One region of the Leucobacter sp. GX0328 genome, then DNA from elsewhere that is predicted to be linked to it. Evidence: predicted binding sites of a transcription regulator. Region 1 holds the regulator's gene; the other holds the start of a gene.

Evidence for each region. Region 1 encodes HspR, which represses chaperone genes until heat shock. Its sites were predicted from a motif close to AAGTTGAGTCNNNNNGACTCAACTT; they were not measured.
Region 2: a site for HspR is predicted at 1,020-1,044, ahead of ACUYTF_RS00390 (Hsp20/alpha crystallin family protein). Genes of this name have one in related genera too.

The regions. Positions count from the first base shown of each region.
Region 1 is NZ_JBSGPC010000001.1:944,667-951,430, reverse strand. It holds gene ACUYTF_RS04305 (FAD-dependent oxidoreductase) at 1-1,362, shown strand, start outside; gene dnaK (molecular chaperone DnaK) at 1,577-3,424, shown strand; gene ACUYTF_RS04295 (nucleotide exchange factor GrpE) at 3,427-4,056, shown strand; gene ACUYTF_RS04290 (DnaJ C-terminal domain-containing protein) at 4,049-5,023, shown strand; gene ACUYTF_RS04285 (heat shock protein transcriptional repressor HspR) at 5,062-5,484, shown strand; gene ACUYTF_RS04280 (class I SAM-dependent methyltransferase) at 5,472-6,608, shown strand.
Region 2 is NZ_JBSGPC010000001.1:89,692-96,455, forward strand. It holds gene ACUYTF_RS00385 (FUSC family protein) at 1-785, opposite strand, end outside; gene ACUYTF_RS00390 (Hsp20/alpha crystallin family protein) at 1,084-1,527, shown strand; gene ACUYTF_RS00395 (lipase maturation factor family protein) at 1,684-3,213, opposite strand; gene ACUYTF_RS00400 (NAD(P)-binding domain-containing protein) at 3,240-4,394, opposite strand; gene ACUYTF_RS00405 (hypothetical protein) at 4,393-4,599, shown strand; gene ACUYTF_RS00410 (carboxymuconolactone decarboxylase family protein) at 4,662-5,114, shown strand; gene ACUYTF_RS00415 (SDR family oxidoreductase) at 5,272-6,072, opposite strand; gene ACUYTF_RS00420 (MarR family winged helix-turn-helix transcriptional regulator) at 6,167-6,646, opposite strand; gene ACUYTF_RS00425 (DUF488 domain-containing protein) at 6,681-6,764, opposite strand, start outside.

The DNA.
Region 1 (6,764 bases):
TCGTACTGGATGCGGGATGCCGGGCGGCCGCACCCGCGCCCGGGTCTTCCGGGCCCGATCGAGGCCGATGTCGCGATCGTCGGCGGCGGGTTCACGGGGTTGTGGACGGCCTACTATCTCAAGTGCGCGCGGCCCGAGCTCGACATCGCCGTCATCGAGCGCGAGTTCGCGGGCTTCGGCTCCTCGGGGCGCAACGGCGGCTGGTTCAGCGCGAAGGCGCCGGGGCAGTTCGCCCGGTACGCGCGGGAGTCGGGGCGCGACGCGGCGGTCGCATTCGAGCGCGAGATGATGGCCTCCGTGGGCGAGGGGGTCGCGGTCGCCGAGCGCGAGGGTTTCGGCGAGCACGTGCGCCACGACGGCATGATCCAGGTGGCGACGAGCCCCGCGCAGCTCTCGCGGCTGCGGGCCTATGCGGCTGCGCTCGGGCGCGAGGGGTGGGCGCCGGGGCGCGACTTCCATCTGCTGACTCCGCCCGAACTCGACGAGCGCGTGCGGGTCGCCGACGTGCGGGGCGCCTTCTGGAGCCCCCATTGCGCCCGCATCCACCCGGCGAAGTACGTGCTCGCCCTCGCCGAGACGGTCGAGCGGCTCGGCGTGCGCATCTACGAGGGTACGACGGCGACGGCGATCGAGCCGCGTCGCGTGCGCACGAACCGCGGCGATGTGCGCGCGCAGACCGTGGTGCAGGCGATCGAGGGCTACACCGGATCGCTCGAGGGGCAACGGCGCAGGTACCTGCCGATGAACAGCAGCATGGTGGTCACGGAGCCGCTCGGTGAGGCGCAGCTCGCCGCGATCGGATGGCGGGGAGCCGAGACGATGGGCGACTTCGCGCACAGCTTCGCCTATCTGCAGCGCACGGCCGATCACCGCATCGCGATCGGCGGCCGCGGCATCCCGTACCACTTCGCATCGACCTTCGATCGCCAGGGCCGCACCGCAGACTTCACGGTCGGCCAGCTCGGCACGCGCCTCGTCGAGCTGTTCCCCTCGCTCGCGGGGGTGCGGCTCGACCACAGCTGGTCGGGGGTGCTCGGGGTGCCGCGCGACTGGTGCGCGGGGGTCGATTTCGATGCTTCGACAGGGATCGCCCATGCCGGCGGCTATGTCGGCCACGGAGTGACCGCGACGAACCTCGCCGGGCGCACGCTGCGCGACCTCATCCTCGGCGAGGATACGGAGCTGACCCGGCTGCCGTGGGTCGGGCATCGTTCGCGCAACTGGGAGCCGGAGCCGCTGCGGTGGATCGCGGCGCGATCGCTGTACGCCGTGTACCGTTTCGCCGACCGTCGGGAGTATCGCAGCGGCTCCGGGCGCACGCACCCTGCCGCGCGCCTCGCGAACCTCATCAGCGGTCGCTGACCGGCGTGGGGTGCTCAAGCTGAGAGTTGAGTGAGATCGACTCAAGTTTGAGGCGGAGAACTTGACGTCTCCGATGCAGTCGGTAAACTTGAGTTCATCAGGCTCAAGGTTGCTCGGGTGCTTGCGAAATCATCCCGGGCCGGGAGCACGGGACCACGACGGTCGGTCGCGCAAGCGGTCCGTTCCGCCGATCACAGCAGCAGAAGGAGAACGCATGTCACGCGCAGTAGGCATTGACCTCGGTACCACCAACTCGGTCGTCTCGGTGCTGGAGGGCGGCGAGCCCACCGTCATCGCGAACGCCGAAGGGTTGCGCACCACCCCCTCGATCGTCGCCTTCACGAAGGACGGCGAGGTGCTCGTCGGCGAGACCGCGAAGCGCCAGGCCGTCACCAACGTCGACCGCACCCTCGCGTCGGTCAAGCGCCACATGGGCACCGATTGGAAGACCGACGAGATCGACGGCAAGCGCTACACCGCGCAGGAGATCTCGGCTCGCACGCTCATGAAGCTGAAGCGCGACGCCGAGACCTACCTCGGCGACAAGGTCACCGACGCGGTCATCACCGTGCCGGCGTACTTCAACGACGCCGAGCGACAGGCCACCAAGGAAGCCGGCGAGATCTCGGGCCTCAACGTGCTCCGCATCATCAACGAGCCCACCGCCGCCGCGCTCGCGTATGGCCTCGACAAGGGCAAGGAGGACGAGCTCATCCTCGTCTTCGACCTCGGCGGCGGCACCTTCGACGTCTCCCTCCTCGAGGTGGGCAAGGACGACGACTTCTCGACCATCCAGGTGCGCGCCACCTCGGGCGACAACCGCCTGGGCGGCGACGACTGGGACCAGCGCGTCGTCGAGTGGCTCATCACGCAGTTCAAGAACTCGACCGGCGTCGACGTCTCGAAGGACAAGATCGCCCTCCAGCGCCTCAAGGAGGCCGCTGAGCAGGCGAAGAAGGAGCTCTCGAACTCGATGAGCACCCAGATCCAGCTGCCCTACCTCTCGCTCACCGAGAACGGCCCGGCCAACCTCGACGAGACCCTCTCGCGCGCCAAGTTCGAGGAGCTCACCAAGGATCTGCTCGAGCGCACCCGCAAGCCGTTCAACGACGTCATCGCCGAGGCGGGCGTCAAGGTCGGCGACATCGCGCACGTCGTGCTCGTCGGCGGCTCGACCCGCATGCCCGCGGTCACCGAGCTCGTGAAGCAGCTCACCGGCGGCCGCGAGCCCAACAAGGGCGTGAACCCGGATGAGGTCGTCGCCGTCGGCGCAGCCCTCCAGGCCGGCGTGCTGAAGGGCGAGCGCAAGGACGTTCTGCTCATCGACGTGACCCCCCTGTCGCTCGGCATCGAGACCAAGGGCGGCATCATGACGAAGCTCATCGAGCGCAACACCGCCATTCCGACGAAGCGCAGCGAGACCTTCACCACCGCCGAGGACAACCAGCCCTCGGTCGCCATCCAGGTCTTCCAGGGCGAGCGCGAGTTCACCCGCGACAACAAGAATCTCGGCACCTTCGAGCTCACCGGCATCGCGCCGGCTCCCCGCGGCATCCCGCAGGTCGAGGTGACCTTCGACATCGACGCCAACGGCATCGTGCAGGTCTCGGCGAAGGACAAGGGCACCGGCCAGGAGCAGACCATCACGATCTCGGGCGGCTCGACCCTCTCGAAGGAGGACATCGAGCGCATGGTGCGCGAAGCCGAGGAGCACGCCGCCGAGGACAAGAAGCGCCGCGAGACCGCCGAGCAGCGCAACCAGGCCGAGCAGCTGGCCTACTCGACCGAGAAGCTCATCAGCGAGAACGAGGACAAGCTGCCCGAGGACGTCAAGACCGAGGTGCAGGGCGATCTCGACGAGCTGAAGCAGGCGCTCGCGGGCGACGACGAGGATGCGGTGAAGGCCGCGTCCGAGAAGCTCGGCCAGAGCCAGACGAAGCTCGGCGAGGCCATCTACGCCCAGGCGCAGGCCGAGGCCCCCGAGGCCGGCGCCACCGCCGAGGAGTCGAACGATGACGACGTGGTCGACGCAGAGGTCGTCGAGGACGAGGAGTCGAAGTAACCATGGCTGAACAGGAACAGCACATTCCCGGCGAAGAGCCCCGTGACGTTCCTGCTGCAGGGTCGGAAGAGGAGAACTCTTCCGGCCCTGTGCCGCAGCAGGGGGCCGAGAACGCCGAAGACGGCCTGACCGTCGAAGACATCCTGGGCGCGGAGCAGAACGCGGACGCGGCCGAGGCCGATGCGGCGGAGGCCGACGAGAATCTCTCGGACGAGGAGAAGTCGTACCTCGAAGATCTGCGCCGTCTGACCGCCGAGTACGCGAACTACCGCAAGCGCACCGAGGCGAACGCCGTGCTCGAGAAGCAGCGCGCGGTCGCCGCGGCCGTGTCGCCGCTGCTCACGGTGCTCGACGACCTCGACCGCGCCGACCAGCACGGCGACCTGGTCGAGGGGTCGGCGTTCGCAACGATCGCGCAGAAGCTGCGCGGCGTCGTGGAGCGCCTCGGTCTCGAGGGCTTCGGCGAGAAGGGCGAGCCCTTCGACCCGCAGGTGCACGAGGCGATCGCCCAGGTGCCGGTCCCCGGCACCGAGGAGCATGTCGTGCTCGACGTGATCGAGCGGGGGTACCGCATCGGCGAAGTCGAGCTGCGCCCCGCCAAGGTAGCGGTGGCGGTGGGGGCAGATGGCTAGTCAGGATTGGCTCGAGAAAGACTTCTACCGCACCCTCGGCGTCTCGAAGGCGGCAAGCGAGGCTGAGATCAAGAAGGCCTACCGCAAACTCGCGCGCAAGTACCACCCCGATTCCAACCCGGGCGATGCCACGGCCGAGACCAAATTCAAAGAGATCAGCGAGGCGTACGCCGTGCTCTCCGACACGGAGGAGCGGGCGGAGTACGACCAGATCCGAGCCATGGGCGCCGGCGGCGCCCGCTTCACGGCGGGCGGCGGCGGGAGCCAGGGCTTCGAGGACATCTTCGGCGGCATGTTCGGGGGCGGCCATCGCGGCGGCGCCCAGTTCGGCGGGCAGCCGGGCGGGTTCCGCACCGGCGGTCAGGGCTACGACGACATCTTCAACATGTTCGGCGGCGGGGCGCCTCGAGGCCCTCAGCCCGGGCGCGACATCCAGGCCTCGACCACGCTCGACTTCGAGACGGCGGTGGGCGGCCAGACGGTGACGCTCCAGGCGCCCGGCGGCCCGGTCAAGGTGAAGATCCCTGCCGGGGTCGCCGATGGTCAGAAGATCAAGGTGCGCGGCAAGGGCGAACCGAGCCCGAACGGCGGCTCGGCCGGCGACATCATCGTCACGGTGCACGTGCGCAAGCACCCCGTATTCGAGCGCGACGGCCAGAACCTGCGCCTCAAGCTGCCGGTGACCTTCTCGGAGGCCGCACTCGGCGCGACCGTCGAAGTGCCGACGCTCGGCGAGGGCACTGTGAAGCTGCGCGTGCAGCCGGGCACTCCGAGCGGCCGCGTACTGCGCGTCAAGGGGCGCGGCGTGAAGAGCGCGAAGGGCACCGGCGATCTGCTCGCCGAGGTCCAGATCGTGGTCCCCTCGCACCTCTCCGACGCGGCGCGCGAGGCCCTCGAGGCCTTCCGCGACGTTGAACCGAACGAGAATCCGCGCGAGGATCTGTATGCACGTGTGCGAGGCGCCTGAGCGCCCGGCACGCCCCGAATGAAAGACAGGTGAGCCCCATGGCCGACCCCCAGCTCGATCGCTACACTCCGGTGTTCGCCATCGCGGCGGCGGCGGGGCTCGCCGAGATGCACCCGCAGACGCTGCGGCAGTACGACCGTATCGGGCTCGTCACGCCGCAGCGTACGCGGGGCAACACCCGCCGATACTCGCTGCACGACGTCGCGCGTCTGCGCGAGGTCGCCCGGCTCTCGGCCGAAGGGCTGAGCCTCGAGGGCATCCGCCGGGTCATCCAGCTCGAAGACCGCGTGCGCATGCTCGAGGGGCAGGTCAGGGATCTCGAACGCGCCCTCTCGGAGGAGCGCATGCAGCGGCCCGATCGCCGGGTGTTCGCGGCCGGCGCTGCGGGCGGCGAGGTCGTCACGCTTCGACGCGGCACCCGTGTGCGCCGCAACGCCGAGGTCGTGGTGTGGAGGCCGTGAACCTCGAGCACCTGCTGGCGCAGCTCTCGCGGAAGCCCGACGTCGATGCGCCGGAGCTGCAGGCCCACGACGCGGCCGACGAACTGATCCTCGACACCGCGGCCGCAGACGTGCGGGCGGCCGGGCCCGGCGAGGTCGTCGTGATCGGCGACCGACACGGGGCGCTGACGCTCGGCGCTATCGCCGTGCTCGGCGCGCGCCGGGTGCGCAGCCATCAGGACCCGCTGCTCGGCGAGCGCGCGGTCGCGGCGAATGCGGCGCGCCTCGGTCTCTCAGACGACATCGCGGCCCACGGACTCGACGCCTCGCTGCTGTCGGGCGCCCGCGTCGTGCTGCTGCAGCTGCCGCGCAGCCTCGACGCGCTCGACGAGATCGCGTGGTCGATCGCCCGGTGGGCGACGCCCGAGGTGCGCGTCATCGCGGGCGGGCGGGTGAAGCACATGACGCGCACCCAGAACGAGGTGCTCGGGCGGTACTTCGACGAGGTGGCCGCCGGGCTCGGGCGGCGCAAGGCCCGCGTGCTCACCGCCTCGGCTCCGGCCTCGGACTCCGGCCCCGCACCATTCCCCCGATGGGGTACCGACCCCGACCTCCCCTTCCGCGTCGCCGCGTTCGGCGCGACCTTCGGTGGCGCGACCCTCGATCACGGCAGCCGACTGCTGCTCGCGGGTCTCGACGGGGCGCCCGCCGCGCGCCGGGTCGTCGATCTCGGCTGCGGCAACGGTTCGCTCGCCGTATCGGCGGCGCTGCGGCTGCCGCATGCGCAGGTTCTCGCAACCGATCAGTCGGTCGCCGCGGTCGCCGCGACCCGGCTCACCGCCGAAGCGGCTGGCGTTGCGGAGCGCATCGACATCCACCGGGCCGATGCGCTGGAGGCCGTGCCCGACGGCTGGGCCGAGCTGATCCTGCTGAACCCGCCGTTCCACACGGGCGCCGCAGTGCACGCGGGCGTGGGTCATCGGCTCATCCGGGCCTGCGGCCGCGCGCTCGCGCCGGGCGGCGAACTGCGCATCGTCTTCAACTCGCACCTGCGCTACCGTCCCCTCGTCGAACGCACGGTCGGCCCGGTCGAGCAGATCGCGCGCGATCGCACCTACACGGTGCTGGCGGCGCGGCGCCGGTGATCCCTGGGGCGCTCGCTGTACAGCGGCGCTCTCGGGAACGCCCCTCGATGATGATCGATCAGTGCACAAGCGGCCGAGGGCAAGATCGCGCGACTGTGCGTGCATGCACATACGACGTGCGGTAAATCGTCTTGCCAGCCCCGCGCCCAGGCAAGA
Region 2 (6,764 bases), 850 kb from region 1:
GCGAACCGCTCGTCGAGCGACTCGCGCTGGGCGTGATGCCGATGGGCCCGGGGATTGACCCGTCCGCTCCGGCGGGCTTCGTCGAGATCGGCAGCCACCGCATCGCGCGCGACATGCAGGTGCGCGACGGAGGATCGAAATCTGCCTTCGTCTCCCTCTCCGCGCACGAACAGTTCCGTCTCGCGCAGCGCCTCGGTGATCGCGCGTCTCAGATCCGACAGACGGGCATCGGCCTCGGCGAAGTAGAGCGGCGGCACCGCCACCCACTGCACGACCAGCCCGAGGGCTGCGCCGAACGCCATGGTCACGAGATACGAGACAGAGAAGTCTTCGCCCTCGCGCCCGCTCAGCAGCAGCACGAGCACCCCCGCGATGGGCACCCAGTCGCCTCCGGCGCCGAGCACCTTCAGCCCGCCGAGCGCGACCCCGATGCCCACAACGACGGCGATCGCCGCATACGAGGGCGCCCCCGCATGAACGAGCCCGAGCGCCCCGAGGCCGAGCGCGATACCGAGCGCGAGCCCGATCAGCACCTGCACGCCCGCACGCACCGAATCGAGCACCGTCGCGTAGACGCTGACGAGCGCACCGAGCGGCGCATAGTACGAATACTCGGATTCGGCGAACGGCACGAACGGAGCCAGCACCCACGCGAGCGCGGCGGCGAGCGCGGTCTTCAGCGCGAGCACCCAGCGCGAACGCCGCGCCAAGCGTCGCACTTCCTGCTTCGCGCGCTCGTGCACCGGGCGCGCACGATGCGCGAGCCGCCGCAGCGATAGCCTCATGCACCCCGAACCCCGGCCGTCTCCATTGCTGCGCCCCTCCCGTTGCCACCTATCCCGCTCGTACGCAGAAACTACGCCGATGCCTCGCCCTGCCACAGGGCCTTGCCGGTTCGTACCGCGCACGCCACAATGCCCGTCACCGAGATCACGACGGCGACGGGAGCCGATCGGTATCACCGTTTGCCCTCGGCGAACGCATTAGCACTCCCCATGCGCGAGTGCTAATCTAATCTCAAGTTGAGCCACCTAGGCTCAAGTTTTCAGATCAATCCGAAACACAGTCGAAAGGTGATGCAAAATGGCTACGTACAACCCGATCCGCGACATGGAACGCTTCGCCGACGCGCTGCTCGAGGGATCGACCCGAGGCCCGCGCCGCATGCCCATGGACCTCTACCGCGACGGCGACAACTATCTGCTGACGGCCGACATGCCGGGAATGGACCCCGGCTCGGTGGACATCGACGTCGACGGGCAGCTGCTCACCATCCGCGCCGAGCGCACGCTGCCGAAGGCCGAGAACGTGAAGTGGATCACCCGCGAACGCACCCCGGGCAGCTTCCTGCGCCAGCTCAACCTGGGCCAGGGCATCGACACCGAGCGCATCACCGCGAACTACGACAACGGTGTGCTCAGCGTCACCATCCCGGTGAGCGAGCGGGCGAAGCCGCGCAAGGTGCAGGTCTCGACCGGCGCCCCGGCGGGCGTTGACACCTCAGAGGTCGTGGTTTCCGAGGCCTAAGGGTCTGATGTTCGAAGGTCCCGGCGGGAGCAATCCCGCTGGGACCTTCTGCCGTTCGGGCGGGTGGATCCTGCGATCCGCTGCGCGGCCGCAGGATGACCAGAGGATGGGCACAGCCTCAGGATGAAAGGACCACGCCGATCACCGGGCGGCGGCTCAGTAATCGGCGGTCGGCAGGCGCATCGGCTCGACGAACACACGCCTTCGGTCGCGCACCCAGACGGCCCCGTCTGCGCGATGCTCGGCGCGAGTGGCGAAGCGGTACCGGTACGAGAGCACGCGCACGTACTGCGGCGTTTCTCCGTCAAACGGGTCGTACCGCAGCATGCGCAGCGTCGCACTGTCGGCTGCGAGCAGTCGCATGAGCAGCACGCCGAACCACTCGGGCAGGGCGTGCCCAAGCGGTAGGAACCACATGAGCCAGTCGAGCCGCAGGTGGTACGGCGCGAACTGGCGCGGCATCCGCCGTACGTCGCCGGGCTTGCCCTTGAACTCGTACTCCCGCCAGTCGTCGGCACCGGGCTGCTCGGCTGCGCTCCCCTCGATGATGATCTCGATCCGCTCCTTCGTGACGGTGCCGAACGCCCCGTAGGCGTTCGCGAGCTGCCAGCGGTTGAAGCTCGCGTTCATGAGCTGCCGCTTCGCGAACAGATTGCGCAGCGCCGGCACGCTGATGACGAGGTACAGCGTTCCCACTGCAGTCGTCATGACGAACCAGCCCCAAGGCAACCCGTCGATCCCTGCAACCGACACTGCGTCTCCGGCGGGCGAAGTCGACCCGGAAGCCGGCCCAGATACAGCGCCCCACACCGACTGAGCAACAGGCGCCGACACGGCCGAGAACGCGAGCACGATGGTCGCCCAGTTCAGCCAGGCGAAGTTGCCCGTCAGCACCAGCCACGCCTGGGTCGCGATGACAATGCCCGCCGCGGCCGTGCCGATGATCGCCGGCACCGGGCCGGGCACGACGAACCCGAGCAGCGCGGCGAACAGGAAGAACGGCACGACGAGCTGCGCGAAATGATTGCCGAGCACCTCGCCCTGATGGAACCACCGCGGCAGCAGGTGCGCCTGGCGGCTCAGCGGGCCGGGCATCGGCTGCGTCTCGTGGTGGTACGTCAGCGCGGTGAGGTCGCGCCATTCGCGCCCGCCCCGGATCTTGATCATGCCCGCCCCGAACTCCAGCCGGAAGACGAGCCACCAGAACAGTACGATCACAACGGTCGGCGGCGGCTGGCTCCCCGATCCCAGGAAAGCAGCCAGGAACCCCGCTTCGAGCAGCAGCATCTCCCAGCCGAAGCCGGTGAACGTCTGCCCGAGGCTCGTAATCGACATGTACCCGAGCCATAGCGCGAGAAACGCGACCATCGGCAGCCACGGCGGCCCGAGCTGCGGAACGCCCAGGACGAGCAGGGCGCCGACCCCGATGCCCGCCCAGCACAGCGCGACGAGGCGCTGGTCGGTGTAGCGGACGCGCAGGAAGAGCGTCGGTTTCAGCAGCTTCGCGCGCGACGGCGATGAGCGCGCCCACTCGAGCAGGCCCGGGGCGGGCAGCAGCCCGTGCTCGCCCGTGAGCGGGCGGAACTGGTTGAGCATCGACACGAACGCGATGACGTACAGCGCTGCCACGCCGCGCTGCAGCACCTCCCGCGCGAGGAAGAAGTCGACCGCCGCGAATCCGTCCATGCGCCCAGGCTACGCGCTCGCTCCCGTCACGCCACCGCCTTGACGCGAGGCACCGCGAGCCATCTCTCGAGCGCGGCAACGGCATCGCGCCCGGCGCGGTTCGCGCCGACGGTCGACTGCGACGGCCCGTAGCCGATGAGGTGCACGCGCCGATCGGCCGCGACCTGCGTGCCCCGCACTTCGATGCCGCCGCGCGAGTTCTGCAGCGAAAGCGGGTCGAGGTGCGACAGCGCGGGCCTGAACCCGGTCGCCCACAGGATCGCGTCGACCGAGGTGAACGAGCCGTCGGCCTCGCGCACGCCGTGCGGCTCGATGGCGGTGAACATGGGGCGGCGCACGAGCGCACCGCGATCCCTCGCCGCTCGCGCGTACGGCGTCCACGCGAGCTCGGTGTACGACACGACGCTGCGCGGCGGGTTGCCGGCCTCGGCATCGGCAGTCACCTTCTCGATGGTCTCGCGCCCCTCGACCTCGGGGCTGAAGTCGCCGTCGCGGAACACGGGCTCGCGCCGGGTGTACCAGGCGACCGTCGCGACCCGCGAGATCTCCTCGAGCAGTTGCAGCGCCGAGATGCCGCCGCCCACGACGGCCACCCGCTGCCCCGCGAATTCGTCGAGCGACACGTACTGCTGCGTGTGCAGTTGCCGGCCGAGAAAGGTCTCGGCGCCGGGATACTCGGGCATGAGCGGGTTCGTCCAGGTGCCGGTCGCGTTGATGATCGCGCTCGCGCGCCACGGGCCGATGCTGGTCTCGATCGACAGGGATCCCGGAGCATTGCCGCCCCGCTCCCCTGCCGGGTCATCGCGCACTGCGAGCACATCGACGGGCCGCACGATCGGCAGCCGCATCTCGCGCTCGAAGGCGGCGAAGTACGCGGGCACCGCCTCGCGGCTCGGCGTCGCCGGGTCGACTTCGGTCTGCCTGAAGCCGGGCAGGTCGAAGATGTGGTTGACGGTCGCCATGGTGAGCGACTGCCACCGGTGCTGCCAGGCGCCGCCGGGCGCGCTCTCTGCGTCGAAGATCACGAAGGAGCGGCGCGGATCGGCTCCCGCTTCGAGCGCACTCGTGTAGCCGCGGCGCTGCAGGTGGTACCCGGCGGAGAGCCCGGCCTGACCGGCCCCGATCACGACGACGGCCGCCTCGCGCGCTGCCTCACGGGGCGTGCCATCGGGACTGCGCATGGGTCGACCTCTCGTCGGGTTCGTGGAGCATGCCGGGTTCGTGGAGCGTGCCGGGTTCGTCGGGATGCACGTGCTCGCGCACCCGCTGCTGCAGGCGTTCGGCCGCGGCGGCATCCGGTGGAACATCGGCGCCGTGCGGCGTATTCCGGGGCACCGGGCGGTCTACCGAGACGGAATACCCGACCGCAACGTAGAGTTGCCCTGAGGAGGGCGCATCGCGACCCGAAGAACCACAGGCAGTGAATCGCAGACCCGGTGAGGAGCCCCATGCGCCCGTATCTCGACAAGGTCATCCCCGAGGCGTGGAAGGCGGCCGGCGTCTTCTCGAACACCATCCGGGCGGAGGCGCTGAAGCACGGCCTCACGCCCGAGGAGTCGGAGCTCGTGAAGGTGCGCGCCTCGCAGATGAACGGTTGCGCCTTCTGCCTGAACCTCCACACGGAAGAAGCGCGCGATGCCGGGGTGCCGCAGCAGAAGCTCGACCTGCTGCCCGCCTGGCGCGAGGTCGCGCTCTTCACCGAACGCGACAGGGCGGTGCTCGCCATCGCCGAGGCCGCGACCGCGCTCCCGATCACCGAGGACGCGTCGGCCGACCTCGCCGGAGCCCGTCACGTGCTCGGCGATGACGCGTTCGTCGCCGCCGAGTGGGTCGCGGCCGCGATCAACGCGTTCAACCGCATCTCGATTCTGAGCCAGCACCCGGTGCGCGAACGGAAGTAGCGCCCGGAGGCGCTGATGGATTCTGCGATTCGCTGCGCGAACGCAGTACGACCAATTGGGCGACTCGCACGCAGAAAGACCGACACGAGTGCGGGAGCCGGCATCCCTCGGGATGCAGCGGACCCGCGCTCGCGCTGGTCAGACTGTCAGAAGAGGACTACTGCGCGTCGTTCCACGACCAGATGTCGTCGCCGCGCAGCGTCGCATCGGCACCGCCGTCGAGGTAGATGGTCTGGCCCGCCATGTGCGAGTTCTGCTCGCTCGTGAGCCAGACGAGCAGGTCGGCGACGGTCTGCGGCGACTGGTGGTAGTTCAGCGGCATCGGCACCGCACCGTCGACCATGGCCGCGCCCTCGGGGGTCGCGAGCAGCCCCTGGGTCATCGGGGTGATGACGGTGCCGGGGGCGACGGCGTTCAGCGGAATACCGCTGCCGGCCCACGCCTCGCTGATCGACTCGCGGCGCACCCAGCGCGAAACGGCGCGCTTCGACGACGGGTAGTTGAGGTAGCCGGACTCGGGGCCCTGCGCTTCGAGTGCCGCACCGATCTCGAGGGCCTTCGCCTCGTCGCCGGCGAGGCCGGCCTCGACGAGGTCGGCCGACACGGGCTGCAGCGAGGCCATCGACGAAATGGTCGCCGCGCGAGGCGCCGACGAACCGCGCAGCGCGGGCAGCATGGCGGTGAGAAACTCGGTGACGCCGAAGAAGTTGATCGCGAAGGTCTTCGCGATCGGGGCCGAGATGCCGGCGCAGGCGATCACGCCGTCGACGGTGCCGCCAGCGAGTTCGCTCGCCTTCGCGGCGGCCTCGGCACGGCCTGCGGTGTTCGAGAGGTCGGCGGTCACGTCGACGTCTTTCAGGTCGACGCCGATCACGGTGTGGCCGAGATCGCGCAGGGTCTGGGCGGTGGTGGCGCCGATGCCCGAGGCTGCTCCGGTGACGACATAGGTGCGTGTCATGGGGTGCTCCTTCATGGTGGTGAATACCTGTGGTGGATCCCTGGGGTGCAGGGTGTCTGGGGGCGATCCCGGTTCTGCAGGGATCACCGAGGCTCTATCCCGACGCGCGCAGGGCGCGGGTGAAAGCGATGATCGAGGCGACGTCGCTCGTGGGGGCCGCGTCGAGCGCGTGCCGCACCATCTCGACGCCGGCGTCGACGAGCGCTTCATATGCGCGGGTGCCCGCGAGCGTGAGCGCGACGTCGGTGGCGCGGCCGTCGTGCGCGGCCTGCGTACGCGTGATGAACCCGGCGGCGGCGAGGCGCGCGAGGCTCTTGCTCATCGTGGGCCGGGTCACCTGCAGCTCGGCGGCGAGCTGCGCCGGGCGCGCACCGCCGCCGAATCGACCGATGGTGTGCAGCGTGCGCACATCGCTCTCGCCGATGTCGAGGCCGATGCGGTGCGCGATGCGCGACTGCACCTCGGTCGACGACCACGACGAGACCAGGGCGACGATGGCGCCGAGCAGCTCTTCGGCGGGCGTCGCTCCCCCGCCCGCGCGCAGCGCTTCGGCGGCCGACTCGTGCTGGTGCATACCCTCAGCATACGCCGATAGTTGCCAAAAGCAACTACTGTTTCGGAGCCCCCTGACCGGGGTAGGTCACGGCCCCCCCGGGCCCGATCACGGCGCCCCCGCTGAGCTCGGCGAGCGC